DNA from 4 places in the Streptomyces sp. NPDC059255 genome. Region 1 is predicted to be linked to each of the others. Evidence: riboswitches for the same ligand, from Rfam matches in the RefSeq annotation. Region 1 holds a riboswitch; each other region holds the start of a gene.
The links. Region 1 has a riboswitch for S-adenosylmethionine ahead of ACFXKG_RS25315 (aminotransferase class V-fold PLP-dependent enzyme). Riboswitches for the same ligand answer to the same signal wherever they lie in the genome.
Positions count from the first base shown of each region.

Region 2: linked by a shared signal. The riboswitch ahead of ACFXKG_RS28985 (PotD/PotF family extracellular solute-binding protein) and the one ahead of ACFXKG_RS25315 (aminotransferase class V-fold PLP-dependent enzyme) in region 1 are both predicted to bind S-adenosylmethionine.
Region 3: linked by a shared signal. The riboswitch ahead of thrC (threonine synthase) and the one ahead of ACFXKG_RS25315 (aminotransferase class V-fold PLP-dependent enzyme) in region 1 are both predicted to bind S-adenosylmethionine.
Region 4: linked by a shared signal. The riboswitch ahead of ACFXKG_RS33720 (putative leader peptide) and the one ahead of ACFXKG_RS25315 (aminotransferase class V-fold PLP-dependent enzyme) in region 1 are both predicted to bind S-adenosylmethionine.

Region 1 covers NZ_JBHYZP010000024.1:47,355-50,553, forward strand. The annotation lists gene trpD (anthranilate phosphoribosyltransferase) at 1-923, shown strand, start outside; SAM riboswitch class IV at 1,052-1,169, shown strand; gene ACFXKG_RS25315 (aminotransferase class V-fold PLP-dependent enzyme) at 1,391-2,818, shown strand; gene ACFXKG_RS25320 (Lrp/AsnC family transcriptional regulator) at 2,907-3,188, opposite strand.
Region 2 covers NZ_JBHYZP010000030.1:15,623-18,821, reverse strand. The annotation lists gene ACFXKG_RS28990 (beta-galactosidase) at 1-1,348, opposite strand, end outside; SAM riboswitch class IV at 1,585-1,706, shown strand; gene ACFXKG_RS28985 (PotD/PotF family extracellular solute-binding protein) at 1,884-3,014, shown strand; gene ACFXKG_RS28980 (ABC transporter ATP-binding protein) at 3,011-3,199, shown strand, end outside.
Region 3 covers NZ_JBHYZP010000009.1:49,275-52,473, forward strand. The annotation lists gene ACFXKG_RS14010 (trehalose-6-phosphate synthase) at 1-480, opposite strand, end outside; gene ACFXKG_RS14015 (hypothetical protein) at 605-763, opposite strand; gene ACFXKG_RS14020 (glucosyl-3-phosphoglycerate synthase) at 808-1,764, opposite strand; SAM riboswitch class I at 1,990-2,117, shown strand; gene thrC (threonine synthase) at 2,135-3,199, shown strand, end outside.
Region 4 covers NZ_JBHYZP010000039.1:63,178-66,376, reverse strand. The annotation lists gene ACFXKG_RS33730 (LLM class flavin-dependent oxidoreductase) at 1-878, shown strand, start outside; gene ACFXKG_RS33725 (glutathione S-transferase C-terminal domain-containing protein) at 923-1,705, opposite strand; gene ACFXKG_RS33720 (putative leader peptide) at 1,817-1,882, opposite strand; SAM riboswitch class IV at 1,919-2,026, opposite strand; gene ACFXKG_RS33715 (putative leader peptide) at 2,571-2,687, shown strand; gene ACFXKG_RS33710 (LLM class flavin-dependent oxidoreductase) at 2,762-3,199, shown strand, end outside.

The DNA.
Region 1 (3,199 bases):
CCGACGCGCAGATCGCCGGCTTCGCGGTCGCGCTGCGGGCGAAGGGCGAGACCGTAGAGGAGGTCTCGGGGCTGGTCCGCGCCATGTACACGCACGCCCACACCATCGAGGTGCCCGGCCGTACGGTCGACATCGTCGGCACCGGCGGCGATCTTGCCAAGACCGTCAACATCTCCACCATGTCCGCGATCGTCGTGGCGGGCACGGGCGCCAAGGTCGTCAAGCACGGCAACCGCGCCTCGTCCTCCGCGAGCGGTGCCTCGGACGTACTGGAGAAGCTCGGCGTCAATCTGGAGCTGACGCCGGAGCGGGTCGCCGAGGTCGCGGAGGAAGCGGGCATCACGTTCTGCTTCGCGGTCAAGTTCCACCCGGCGCTGCGGTACGCGGCCAAGGCGCGCAAGGAGCTGGGCGCGCAGACCACCTTCAACATCCTCGGCCCGCTCACCAACCCGGCCCGGGTCAGAGCCCAGGCGGTGGGCGTGGCGGATGTCCGGATGGCGCCCATCGTCGCGGGGGTCCTCGCCGAGCGGGGCAACTCGTCGCTGGTCTTCCGCGGCGACGACGGGCTCGACGAGCTGACCACCACCGCGACCTCCCGGGTGTGGACCGTACGGGACGGCGACGTGACCGAGCAGCCCTTCGACCCGCGTGACGTCGGCCTGGACCTGGTCCCGGTGGAGGCGCTGCGCGGCGCGGACGCCTCGTACAACGCCGATGTCGCGCGCCGGCTGCTGGCGGGCGAGACCGGTCCCGTACGGGACGCGGTGCTGCTCAACTCGGCGGCGGCGCTGGTGGCGCTGGACCTGACGGGCGAGCCGCTGGAGAGCCAGCTCGCGGCGGGGATCGCGCGGGCCGCGGAGGCGATCGACTCGGGCGCGGCGCGGGACGCGCTGGCCCGCTGGGTGGCGGCCAGCAACGCCTGACCGGACGCCGGGGAGGGGCCGGGACGCGGAGCGCGCGTCCCGGCCCCCTTCCTGACCCCGAGCGGGCCCGTCCCGTATCGCGGACAGCGCTTGGGGGGTCCGTGCCGCCGTGCGATACTTTCGGCCAAGGTCATGAGTGACAGCGATTAAGGCCCCGGCTCGCTGTCCGGCAACCCTCCGTCCGTGGCGGGGTGCCCCGGGTGAAGACCAGGCCGTGGGCAGCGAGGTCCGCGGCAAGCGCGGACCCCTTCTCACCTTTGGGGTCCTGGTCCTCAAGGGAGCAGTCTCGTGAGCAAGCGAATGCGTTAGGGCTCATACGCCCCTTCTTCAACACGCCTCCGTACGGTCTCCTCCGTGCGTCGAGGCAACATCCGCATCTGGCGCCACCTCTGTCATGCCGTCATGCTGTGACGGCGCCGTGTGGGTCCTTGAAGCTGTTCCGACTCTTCTCGCCGGGAGACAACGCCATGTCCGCACGCCCCAACACCTCCTCCTCCGCTGCCTCCACCACCACCGCCACCACCGTCTCCGCCGGGTCCGAGGACCCCGCCTGTGGAGCACCGCTCCCGGTGCTCGGCCGCGATGTGACCGTCCCGCTCGTCACCGGCGGCGAGGTCACGTACGCGGCCCTCGACTACGCCGCCAGCGCCCCGGCCCTCCAGCGGGTGTGGGACGACGTCGCCGCCTACGCCCCGTACTACGGAAGCGTCCACCGCGGCGCCGGCTACCTCTCGCAGCTCTCCACCGACCTCTTCGAGAACAGCCGCCGCACCGTCGCGGAGTTCCTCGGCTGCCGCGCCGACGACCAGGTCGTCTTCACCCGCTCGACCACCGACTCCCTCAACCTGCTGGCGGCCGCGCTGCCGGCCGGCTGCCAGGTCTTCGTCTTCGAGACCGAGCACCACGCCTCCCTGCTGCCCTGGCGCGACGCCCGGGTCACCTACCTCAACGCCCCGCGCACCCCGGCCGAGGCCGTCGCCACCCTGGAGCGGGCGCTGGCCGAGCGTGACCCGGACGCCCCGGCGCTGGTCTGTGTGACGGGCGCGTCCAACGTGACCGGTGAGCTGTGGCCCGTACGGGAGCTGACCGCCGCCGCGCACGCCCACGGCGCCCGGATCGTCCTCGACGCCGCGCAGCTCGTCCCGCACCACGCCGTGGACATCGCGGAACTCGGCGTCGACTGGATCGCCTTCTCCGGCCACAAGCTGTACGCGCCGTTCGGCTCCGGGGTCCTCGCGGGCCGCGCCGACTGGCTCCAGGATGCCGAGCCGTATCTCGCGGGCGGCGGCGCCAGCCGCAAGGTGGCGCGCCGTGCCGACGGCGGGGTGGACGTCGACTGGCACGCCACGGCCGCCCGTCACGAGGCCGGCTCGCCCAATGTCATCGGCGTCTACGCGATCGCCTCCGCCTGTCAGGCGCTCACCGAGGCGGGGTTCGACGCGCTGGCCGCCCGGGAGCAGCGGCTGGTCGCCGAGGTGCGCGCGGGACTGGCGGCGGTGCCCGAGGTCCAGGTGCTCTCGCTCTTCGGCGACGACGCGCCGCGGGTCGGCGTCCTGTCGTTCGTGGTGGAGGGGTGGAACAGCTCGCACTTCGCCGCCGCGCTCTCCGCCGAGTACGGCATCGGCGTACGGGACGGTCTGTTCTGCGCGCACCCGCTGGTCAGGACGCTGCTGGGCAGCGACCCGCAGGACCCGGGGGAGTGCGGCGCCCCGGAGGCCGAGCCGGGCGAGCGCTCGCTCAACGCGATCCGGGTCAGCTTCGGCGCGGGGACGCCGGACGAGCACGTGGAGCGCTTCGTACGCGCGGTGCGGGAGCTGGTGAGCGACGGCGCGCGGTGGAACTACCGTACGGAGGAAGGCCGTTGCGTGCCGGACCGGGACGGCGCCGCCGCGTAGCCCCGTACGTCACCCGGAGGTCCCCGGCGGGCCGCTCCCGCCGGGGACCGCCCTGCCTGCCGTGTCTGCCCTGCCTGTCCGAGGCGGTCTACGCGTCGAGTCCGATCGCGAAGGCCGCCTCCAGGTCGTGCTGGGAGTACGTACGGAAGGCGACATGCGTGTCCGTGGCCTCGACGCCGGCGATCTTGCTGATCCGGCCGGGGATCACATCCGCCAGGTCGTCGTGTTTGGCGACCCGGACCATGGCGATCAGGTCGTACTGCCCGGTCACCGAGAAGACCTCGCTGACGCTGTCCAGAGCCGAGATCGCCTCGGCGATCTCGGGGATACGGTCCACGCTGGTCTTGATGAGCACGATCGCGGTGATCACGGTTGGCGTTC
Region 2 (3,199 bases), on a different contig from region 1:
CGTGGGGCTGGTGGTTGTTGACGAAGAGGAAGCCCTGCGTACCGCTGGAGCGCACCGCCCAGCGGAGTGTGGACCGGTCGTCGAGGCCGGCCGGTGTCACGTCGGGCAGCCGCAGCGGCATGTCCGCGAGCCGCGCCCCGGAGTCCTGGATCAGCAGGTGCTGCGCGCGCAGCGCGTGGAACGAGGGGCGCACCTGCCCGTACTCACCGAGCGGCGCCTGGAAGTCGTAGCTGACGGACGGCAGGTCGTTGGGGTAACCCGTGGCGTGCGACTCCTGGTTGGGCAGCGCGAGGTCCAGCCGCTGTGAACAGCCGTGGTACAGGTAGTACCCCTGCCAGACCGAGCCGCTGCCGAGCTTCGCCAGCGCGAGCGCGGAGACGTCCGCGGTCCGCACCAGGGGCCGCCGGTGGTACGCGACGGCCATGCCCGAGCCGAGTTCGCAGGTGATGTACGGGTAGCGGCCGTCGTCGGGCACCCCGTGGCCCGCCCGCACCGCGGGGCGCAGATCGGCGCCGATGTTCGGGTCGTCCCTGACCGGGGTGAAGACGTAGTGCCGGCGCATCTCCCGGGCCCACCCGTCGTGCGCCGGGAGCCAGAAGGCCTCCGGATAGCCGCCGTACACCGGCAGCAGGACATCGCGCGGCAGATCGGCGGCGTCCCATCCGGTGGCGGTCCACAGCGGGGCGGCGATGCCCGCGGCCGCCGCGACGCGGCGGAGCGTCGCGAGGTGGCCGGGCGCGTCGTACAGCTCGTTCTCGATCTGCACGGCGACGACGGGGCCGCCCTCGTCGTAGGAGAGGCCGCGCAGCTCATGGCCGATCCGGGCGAAGTACCGCTCGACGAGCGCCAGATAGGCCGGGTCGTCGGTGCGCGGGACGCAGCCGGCGCCGTCGAGCCAGTCGGGGAAGCCGCCGCCCCGGCACTCGCCGTGCGACCAGGGACCGACCCGTACGGCGACGGACAGCCCGAGTCCGGCGCAGAGCAGGACGAAGCGGCGCACATCGAGACCGTCGTCGAACCGGAAGGTGCCGCGGGTCTCCTCGTGCTGGTTCCAGAAGAGATAGGTGGCCACGGTGTCGACCCCGCCCGCGCGGATCTTCAGCAGTTCCTCGCGCCACTCGGCGGCGGGATAGCGGCTGAAGTGGAACTCCGCCATGACGGGCAGCCAGGGGACCCGGCCCCGCAGGATTCTGCGGCTGTCGGGGACCAGGGGCGCGGGGACGCCGTCCGGGCTGCCCATCCGCAGATGCCCCGTCGGGCCGGCGGGTGGAGCGGTCAGGTCATGAGTGCGCAGCGACAACACGACGGGCGGCTCCTGCGTCGACGACGGCTCGGGAGATCGCTTCATCGTCGGCACGGTCCCGGACCGTGTCAAGAAGTATTCCTAATTAATGAATGGCCTGATGGCGGTGGTGATGCCGACTCGGTATCTCCTCGATGCTGCCTCGGTGGCGGCGGTGCATGGCCTCGCGCGGCGGCATTTTTGCCATCTTGTCCGGAAAGATCCGCCCTGTGATCGAGGTGTGATCATCATGTGATCCGCCTCATCTTCAGAAACCAGCCACAGAGTGTTACGTTTTTGGCCGTCACGAGTCCCAGCGACAAGCCCCGGCTTGCTGGGCGGCAACCCTCCTTCTGCGGTGGGGTGCCCCGGGTGATGACACGGCTCCACGCGCACACCGATGTGCCGGGAGCAAGCGCGGACCTGTCACCCAGGTCCAGTACCTGTGACGGGAGCACGAGATGACAGCGGACGTGATGCCTCAGGGCGCGTCGTCATGGTGCCCCGCCCAGCGGCCCCCGCTCGACGAGCGGCCGGCGAACCATCACCCATGGGCCGGCGCGCCGTTCGCCGTCACCCCGCACCGAGGAGTCCTCCCCTCATGAGAGCTGCCCTGTCACGCCCACGCGGGCGACGCCCCCTGCTGGCCCTCGCCTCGGCCGCCACCGTCCTCGCCGCCGTCGCCGGCTGCGGGGTCGACACCGGCGGCTCCGGCGGCGGCTCCGGCGACGGAGGGTCCGGCTCCAAGGGGGAGCAGATCACCGTCACGGCCTTCGCGGGCCCCTGGGGCGAGCTGTTCAAGAAGTCCTTCGTCGCCCCGTTCGAGAAGGACACCGGCATCAAGGTGAACCTCGTCTACGGCGCCGACTCCGCCTGGCTCACCAAGCTCCGTGCCGCGGGCGGGAAGGACGCGCCGTTCGACGTCGTCGCCCTCACCCCCGGCTCCCTGCACCAGGCCGTCGGCGGCGGTCTCCTCCAGCCGCTCAAGACCGGTGACCTCAGCCACTGGAAGCAGCTCGACCCGGTCCTCACCCAGCAGTCCACGGTCGAGGGCTCCTCCTACGGCGTGCCGCTGACCACCGGCTCCAACGGGCTGCTGTACCGCACCGACAAGATCAAGCAGGCCCCCCGCGACTGGACCGACATCTTCGACAAGAAGTACTGCGGCCATGTCGCGCTGCCCCCGCTCACCTACAACGCGGGCCTGGAGTTCTTCTCCGCGCTGGTCTCCCAGGACGGCGGAAAGCTCTCCGACCCCGCCGACGTCGACAAGGCGTTCGAGAAGCTCGCCCGGCTCAAGGACTGCGTCTCGGCGTACCCGGCGGACGCGGGCAGCGTCTCCACCGTCCTGCAGAACGGCGACGCCTGGATCGTGCCCTTCTGGGACGGCCGCGCCTTCGCCATGGCCAAGGAGGGGCAGCCGATCGGCTTCAGCTACCCCGCCTCCGGCGCCGTCGGCGCGCTGACCTCGTACTACGTCCCCAAGGGCAGCGCGCACACCGAGGCCGCCTACAAGTTCCTCGACTACCTCAGCGCCGCCCAGTACCAGAAGCCCTTCGCCGAGGGCACCTTCTACGGCGCGGGCAACGACACCATCGACTACAGCCCCGACTTCAAGACGAAGGTCAAGTACGGCGAGGCCGTCTACAAGACGTTCACCTGGGTCGACTACAAGACGGCGACCCCCAAGCTGAACGAATGGCAGCAGCGGTGGAATCAGATCTTCAAGTGACCGGGCAGCGCGACGACGCCGGCGGCGGGACCGCCGCGCACATCGAGATCGAGGGCCTGGCCGCCGGGTACGAGGGACAGCGCATCCTCGACGTCGGCCGGCTCTCCATCAGGCGCGGCGAGTTCCTCTCCGTCCTCGGCCCCAGCGGCTGCGGCAAGACGACTCTCCTCAACAGCCTGGCGGGG
Region 3 (3,199 bases), on a different contig from region 1:
GACCGCCGCGCCCTCGGCCGCCTCCTGCGCCAGCGCCTCGGCGAAGGCGCGGTTGTACGTCTCGTACGCCGCCCACCGCTCGCGGAACTCCGGGCCGAAGGACGGCTCCAGGGGGGTCTGGTAGAGCATGTGGTGGACGAACCAGAGCGTGGAGTTGGCGACGTCGTTGTACGCGGCGGCGTACACCTCGGGCTCGATGCCCAGCATCCGTACCCGCTGCCCGCCCGTGTCGGCCGGGTCGAGGCGGCCCTCCGTGCGCCGCACGGCCTCCCGGTCGCCCTCGCCGAGCGCCGCGCACACCCAGAGGGCGTCGTCGTCCGAGCCGATGGCCGACAGCCCCGACACCAGTCCGCCGCCGCCGCGCCGGGCCTCCAGCGTCCCGTCGTCGCGCCGCGTGTACGAGACGGGGCCGCGGTTGGAGGCCACGAGGACACGGGCGGGCGCGGGGGTGCCGGAAGCTTCTGACGGCTCGGTAACCATGTCGCGAAACCTAGCCCGTCCCGGAAACGCTCAAACGTACGGCTCGTGTGACGTACCCGGCCCCGGGAGCCTCCCCCGCTCGGAAGCCGCCCGGAGGCCGCCCGGAGGGCACCCGGCGGGCTCTCTAGTCGCGCCTCCCGCGCGCGGCGGCCAGCGCGACCACCCCCGCGCCCGTCAGCGCGAACGCCATCCCGCCCAGCAGCCACAGCCGCTCGGCCGTGGTGCCGACCTGTGCCAGCACCACCCACGTGAGTTCCGAAGCCCCCGAAAACGTGCGATTCATTCCCATGAGGGAGCAATGTAGGCAAATAGTGAGATGATCCGACGTTACGCCGCGCGTCCGGCCGTGTACTCCGCGATCTCCCGCATCGGCGGGCGCTCCTCCGTGTCCACCGTGTGCGTCCGCGGTACGAAGCCGTCCTCACCCCGCTCGAACTGCGTCAGCAGCGGCCGTACGAGATGGCCCCGCTGGAGCCGCAGCTGCGCCGTACGGTAGATCGCCGCGGCCATCCGCCCCAGCGCCCGGTCGTCCTGGTGGCGGTGGAGCCGTACGCCCACGTCCACCTGGGCCAGCGCGTCGAGCCCCACCGTGTGCAGCGCGTCCACCAGCAGGCCCAGCTCCACGCCGTACCCCACCGGGAAGGGCAGCCGCTCCAGCAGCGAGCGGCGCGCCGCGTACTCCCCGCCCAGCGGCTGGACGAAGCCCGCCAGCCGGGGCCAGTGCAGGTTGAGCAGCGGGCGCGCCACCAGCTCGGTCACCCGCCCGCCCTGGCCGGCCTCCGGCGCCGGCCCCTGGCGCAGCGGGCGGTCGTACATCGCCTTCACGAACTGCACCTCGGGCTCGGTGAGCAGCGGGCCCACGATCCCCGAGACGAAGTCCGGCGAGAACTCCCGCAGATCGGCGTCGACGAAGCACACGATGTCACCGCGCGTCACCAGCAGCGACCGCCACAGCACCTCGCCCTTGCCGGGCAGCGCGGGCAGCCGCGGCAGGATCGTGTCCCGGTGGACGACCCGCGCGCCCGCCGCCGCGGCGACCTCGGCCGTACGGTCGGCGGAGCCGGAGTCGATCACCACCAGCTCGTCGACCAGCCGGACCCGCTCCATCAGCTCGCGCCGGATGACGGCGACTATCGCGCCGACCGTCTCCTGCTCGTCGAGCGCCGGCAGGACCACGCTCACCGTGGCGCCGCGTGCCGCCTTCGCCGCCAGGAGCCGGTCGAGCGTACGGTCCCCCGCCGACCAGGAACGCCTGGTCAGCCAGTGCTCCACCTCTTCCAGCACGTTCGGTACTCCCTGCGCGCGTTCTCTGTCAGGTGCGTGATGTCTCATGGCTCGTACGTCGGCACGCACGCCGGCGTACATGCCGCAACGTGATCCATCTCGCGGTGCGGACGACTATCTCAACCCTCCGCCCCTTCGGTTACAGTCTTGAACAACGCGAATGACCACGGCATGCCGGGGTCAGCACGTGAACAAACACACCGGACCAAGGCTCCGGCGTCATAGCGCTCATCCAGAGGGACTGAGGGAACGGCCCGTTGAAGTCCCGGCAACCCTCCCGCCGACCATGAGGTCACGGTGGGGAAGGTGCCAATTCCGTCTTGTGGCGAAGTACGTCGCGAGGAAGATGAGGAGAAAGGGCCTCGCCATCATGGCTGTGCAGACCGTCCGGAGCGGTACCGACGCGACCGTCGACCTCGGACCCGCCGCCGCGCTCTCGTGCCGCGAATGCGGAGAGCGTTTCGACCTCGGCCCCATCTTCGCCTGTGCGAGCTGTTTCGGGCCGCTCGAAGTCGCGTACGACCTGCCGAGCGGGGACCCCGAAGAGCTGAAGAAGCGCATCGCCGAGGGCCCGGACAACATCTGGCGGTACGCGCCGCTGCTGCCCGTCCCCGCGGACGTCGCCTCGAAGCCCAACATCAACCCGGGTTTCACGAAGCTGGTCAAGGCCGACAACCTCGCCCGTGAGCTGGGCATCACCGGCTCGCTCCACATCAAGGACGACTCCGGCAACCCGACGCACTCCTTCAAGGACCGCGTCGTCGCCATCGCCGTCGAGGCCGCGCGCGCCTTCGGCTTCACCACCCTCTCCTGCTCCTCCACCGGCAACCTCGCGGGCGCCGTCGGCGCCGCGGCGGCCCGCGCCGGTTTCCGCTCCTGCGTGTTCATCCCGCACGACCTGGAGCAGGGCAAGGTCGTCATGGCCGCGGTGTACGGCGGCGACCTGGTCGGCATCGAGGGCAACTACGACGACGTCAACCGCTTCTGCTCCGAGCTCATCGGCGACCCGCTGGGCGAGGGCTGGGGCTTCGTCAACGTCAACCTGCGGCCGTACTACGGAGAGGGCTCCAAGACCCTCGCGTACGAGATCTGCGAGCAGCTCGGCTGGCGGCTGCCGGACCAGATCGTCATCCCGATCGCCTCCGGATCGCAGCTCACGAAGATCGACAAGGGGCTCCAGGAGCTGATCAGGCTGGGGCTCGTCGAGGACCGCCCCTACAAGATCTTCGGCGCCCAGGCCGAGGGCTGCTCGCCGGTCTCCACCGCCTTCAAGGCCGGGCACGACGTCGTACGGCCGCAGAAGCCGGACACCATCGCCAAGTCCCTGGCGATCGGCAACCCGGCCGACGGACCGTACGTCCTGGACATCGCCCGGCGCACCGGCGGCGCGGTGGAGGACGTGAACGACGAGCAGATCGTCGACGCGATCAAGCTG
Region 4 (3,199 bases), on a different contig from region 1:
CCACCGCGCTGGCCGCCAGGACCGAGACCTTCAAACCCCTGATCGCGGTCCGCCCCGGATACTGGCAGCCGGCCCACTTCGCCGCCGCGGCGGCCACACTCGACCAGCTCAGCCGCGGCCGGGTGCTGGTCAACATCGTCAGCGGGCTCGACCAGCCCGCCGCCTACGGCGACCCGCACAGTGACCCCGCTGGGCGGTACGCCCGCACCCGGGAGTTCCTGCATCTCGTACGGCGCCTGTGGACCGAGGAGGACGTGACGTTCGACGGTGAGTACTTCCGGGTCGGCCGGTCCACGGTCGCGCCACGCCCGTACGCGACCGGCACGCGGGCCCATCCCACGCTCTACTTCGGTGGCGCCTCCGAGGCCGCCGAACGGGTGTCCGCGGCGGAGGCGGACGTCCAGCTCTTCTGGGGCGAACCGCTCGACGGCGTCGCCGAACGCATCGCCCGGCTGAAGGCGTTGAGCGAGGAGGTGGGCCGCAGGCACCGGCCTCTCCAGTTCGGTCTGCGGATCACCACGGTGGTGCGCGACACCACGGAGGAGGCCTGGCGGGCCGCCGAGGAGAAGGTCGCGCGGACGGCCCGGAGCGCGGGGGAGACCGCCTGGACGGAGAACGGCAGGACCGCCGCAGGACAGCAGAGGCTTCTCGACCTCGCGGCACGGGGCGAGGTCCTCGACACCTGCCTGTACACCACCCCCGGCACCGTCGGCGGCAAAGGAGCGGCGACCACCTGGCTGGTCGGCTCCGCCGCCGACGTGGCCACGGCGCTGGACAACTACCGCGTGCTGGGCGTCACCCACTTCGTCCTCTCCGACACCCCGTACCAGCAGGAGACCGCCCGGGTCGGAGACCAACTGCTGCCCAGGCTGCGCTGACCGTCATGGACGGCACGACGGCCGGCGCGGCGCCGCGCCCTCCCTCACGCCGCGTCGGGCACCGCCCCGGTCCTGTCCCGGAAGGCGGGGTGATCGGCGAGGCGGCGTACGTACGCCCCGAGCCGGGGGTACGAGCTGAGCGTGCCGGCCGGGCCGAGGTGGACGAGCGCCACCCACAGGTCCACGTCCGCGGCCGTCAGGGTGTCGCCCAGCGCGTGGGTGCCCGAGGCGAGCCGGCGGTCCAGCAGGTCGAGTGCCGCCGACCGCTCCGAAGGCCGTCCGGCCGGGGTGACGTCCCGGTCCAGCAGGTCGCGCAGCGCGTCGATCTCCGGGGCGAGACCGGGCGGGTTGAGGGCGCGGTGACGGGCTCCGTCGCGGCCCGGGAGCAGGCCCCCGAGGTCGCGGAGGATGGCCGGGGTCTCGTTGCTGACGATGCGTCCGCTCCAGCGGTCGCGCAGCGCGGGCACGGTCAGCGGCCCGTCGTAGTGGTGCACCGTGGCCTCGTACGCGCCGCGCAGCGAGGCGAAGGCCTCGGGCGTCCCGGCGGGACGGGTCAGGAGCGTGGTGGCGACCGACTCGCCGAGGCCGAGCAGGTCGAGGGTGATCGAGACACGCAGCGAGCGGGGACACCCCGCGCAGAGGTAGAGGTCGTAGCGGTGTGGTGCCGGGTAGAAGCCGCCGGCCAGGCCGACGCCGATCCTGCTGTGGAAACGGTGCGGTCGGGGGGAGGCCGCGGCCACCCTGGGGCGAAGTGCGGACGCGGACGGAGCCGGGGGACGACCGCCGGCCATGGCCGTACCGGGGCTGCGCAAAGTTGTCTCGGGCATGACTCTCCCTTGGGGAACGAGGAAGCCACCGCCGCCTTGTGGGCACCGGCGGCCGAATGCGGAGCGACTGCGCTTCTCGCACCGGTCCGGATCGCACGGACCGACGGCGGATCAGTAAGCGCTGGAGACACGCAACAGGTCGATGTGCAGGCGCCTCGTCAAGCCGTTCCTCGGCATTGCCACCCGTCTCACCTCCGGGGCCCGCGAGACGCGGGACCACGCTTGCCCCGCCGCGTCGGCGGGACCCGGTCGTCACCCGGAGCACCCCGTCGCGGTGGAAGGGTTGCCTGTCGGCGGGCCGGGGCCGATGACCACATGAGCGGGCGGAACCCGCGCCGTGGGCGCTGACAATCGTGACCGTCCACATCAGTCTCGGTGCCCTCCGTGACGGCGTCAAGGAAGCCGGGTACGCGATCTCACCTGATGGGCAGCCGCGTTGACATTCTTTTCGGGGCGTGCCTACCGTGCGGCGCACAACGGGAGCCCCCAGGGCCGGAGAAGTGATGGTGACAGCGATGTACGGAGCCGACAGGACGGCCGCACGCCGGCACCCGCTCCGCGCGGACCGCTCCGACGGCCTGCCGCGCGTCAACAGCGCGCCGTGTCCGGCCCCTTGTCCCGCCCTCTGCCACTGTCCCGCCCTCTGCCACGACTGACGGTTCTCCCCGTCCCCGACGACCACCGCTGTCGCGGCCCGGGACGGACAGGAAGCCGGACAGCGGAATGAAAGCCACAGCCGCGTTGTTGCGCCTGCTGACCAGCGAGCGGCGCACCGAGGAGTGAGCGGCGCGCCCCAGGACAGCCGCGAGCGTGAAGCCGGCCGGGCCTCCGGGGCCGCCGGGCCGGAAAGGTGGAGGTGAGGCACATGCGTCCCGTGTCCCGTCACCGCGCCGTGGATCCCGCCCCGCCCCGCCGTCTGCACCTGTACTCCCGGACGCACATCGACCTGCTCCGCGTGGCCGGCGCGCTCTGTCGCCCCTGACCTGTTGCCCTCGCAGCCGCACCCCTCGTACGGGGACCGGCTCCCCGTACGGCTGATCAGGAAGGCGTCTCCCGATGTCCCCGTCACCCTCCCCGCTGCACCTCGCCGTCGCCCTCGACGGCGCCGGCTGGCACCCGGCCGCCTGGCGCGAGCCGGTCTCCCGCCCCCGCGAACTGCTCGACCCCGCCTACTGGACCGACCTCGTCACCGAGGCCGAGCACGGCCTGCTCGACTTCGTGACCATCGAGGACGCCCTCGGCCTCCAGTCCTCGTCCCTCACCGAACCCGACGGCCGCACCGACCAGGTACGCGGCCGCCTGGACGCCGTCCTCATCGCCGCGCGGGTCGCCCCGCTGACCCGCCACATCGGTGTGGTGCCGACGGTCGTGGCCACCCACACCGAGCCGTTCCACATCTCCAAGGCGATCGCCACCCTCGACTACGTGAGCACCGGCCGCGCCGGCCTGCGCGTACAGATCTCGGCACGCCCGAACGAGGCCGCGCACTTCGGA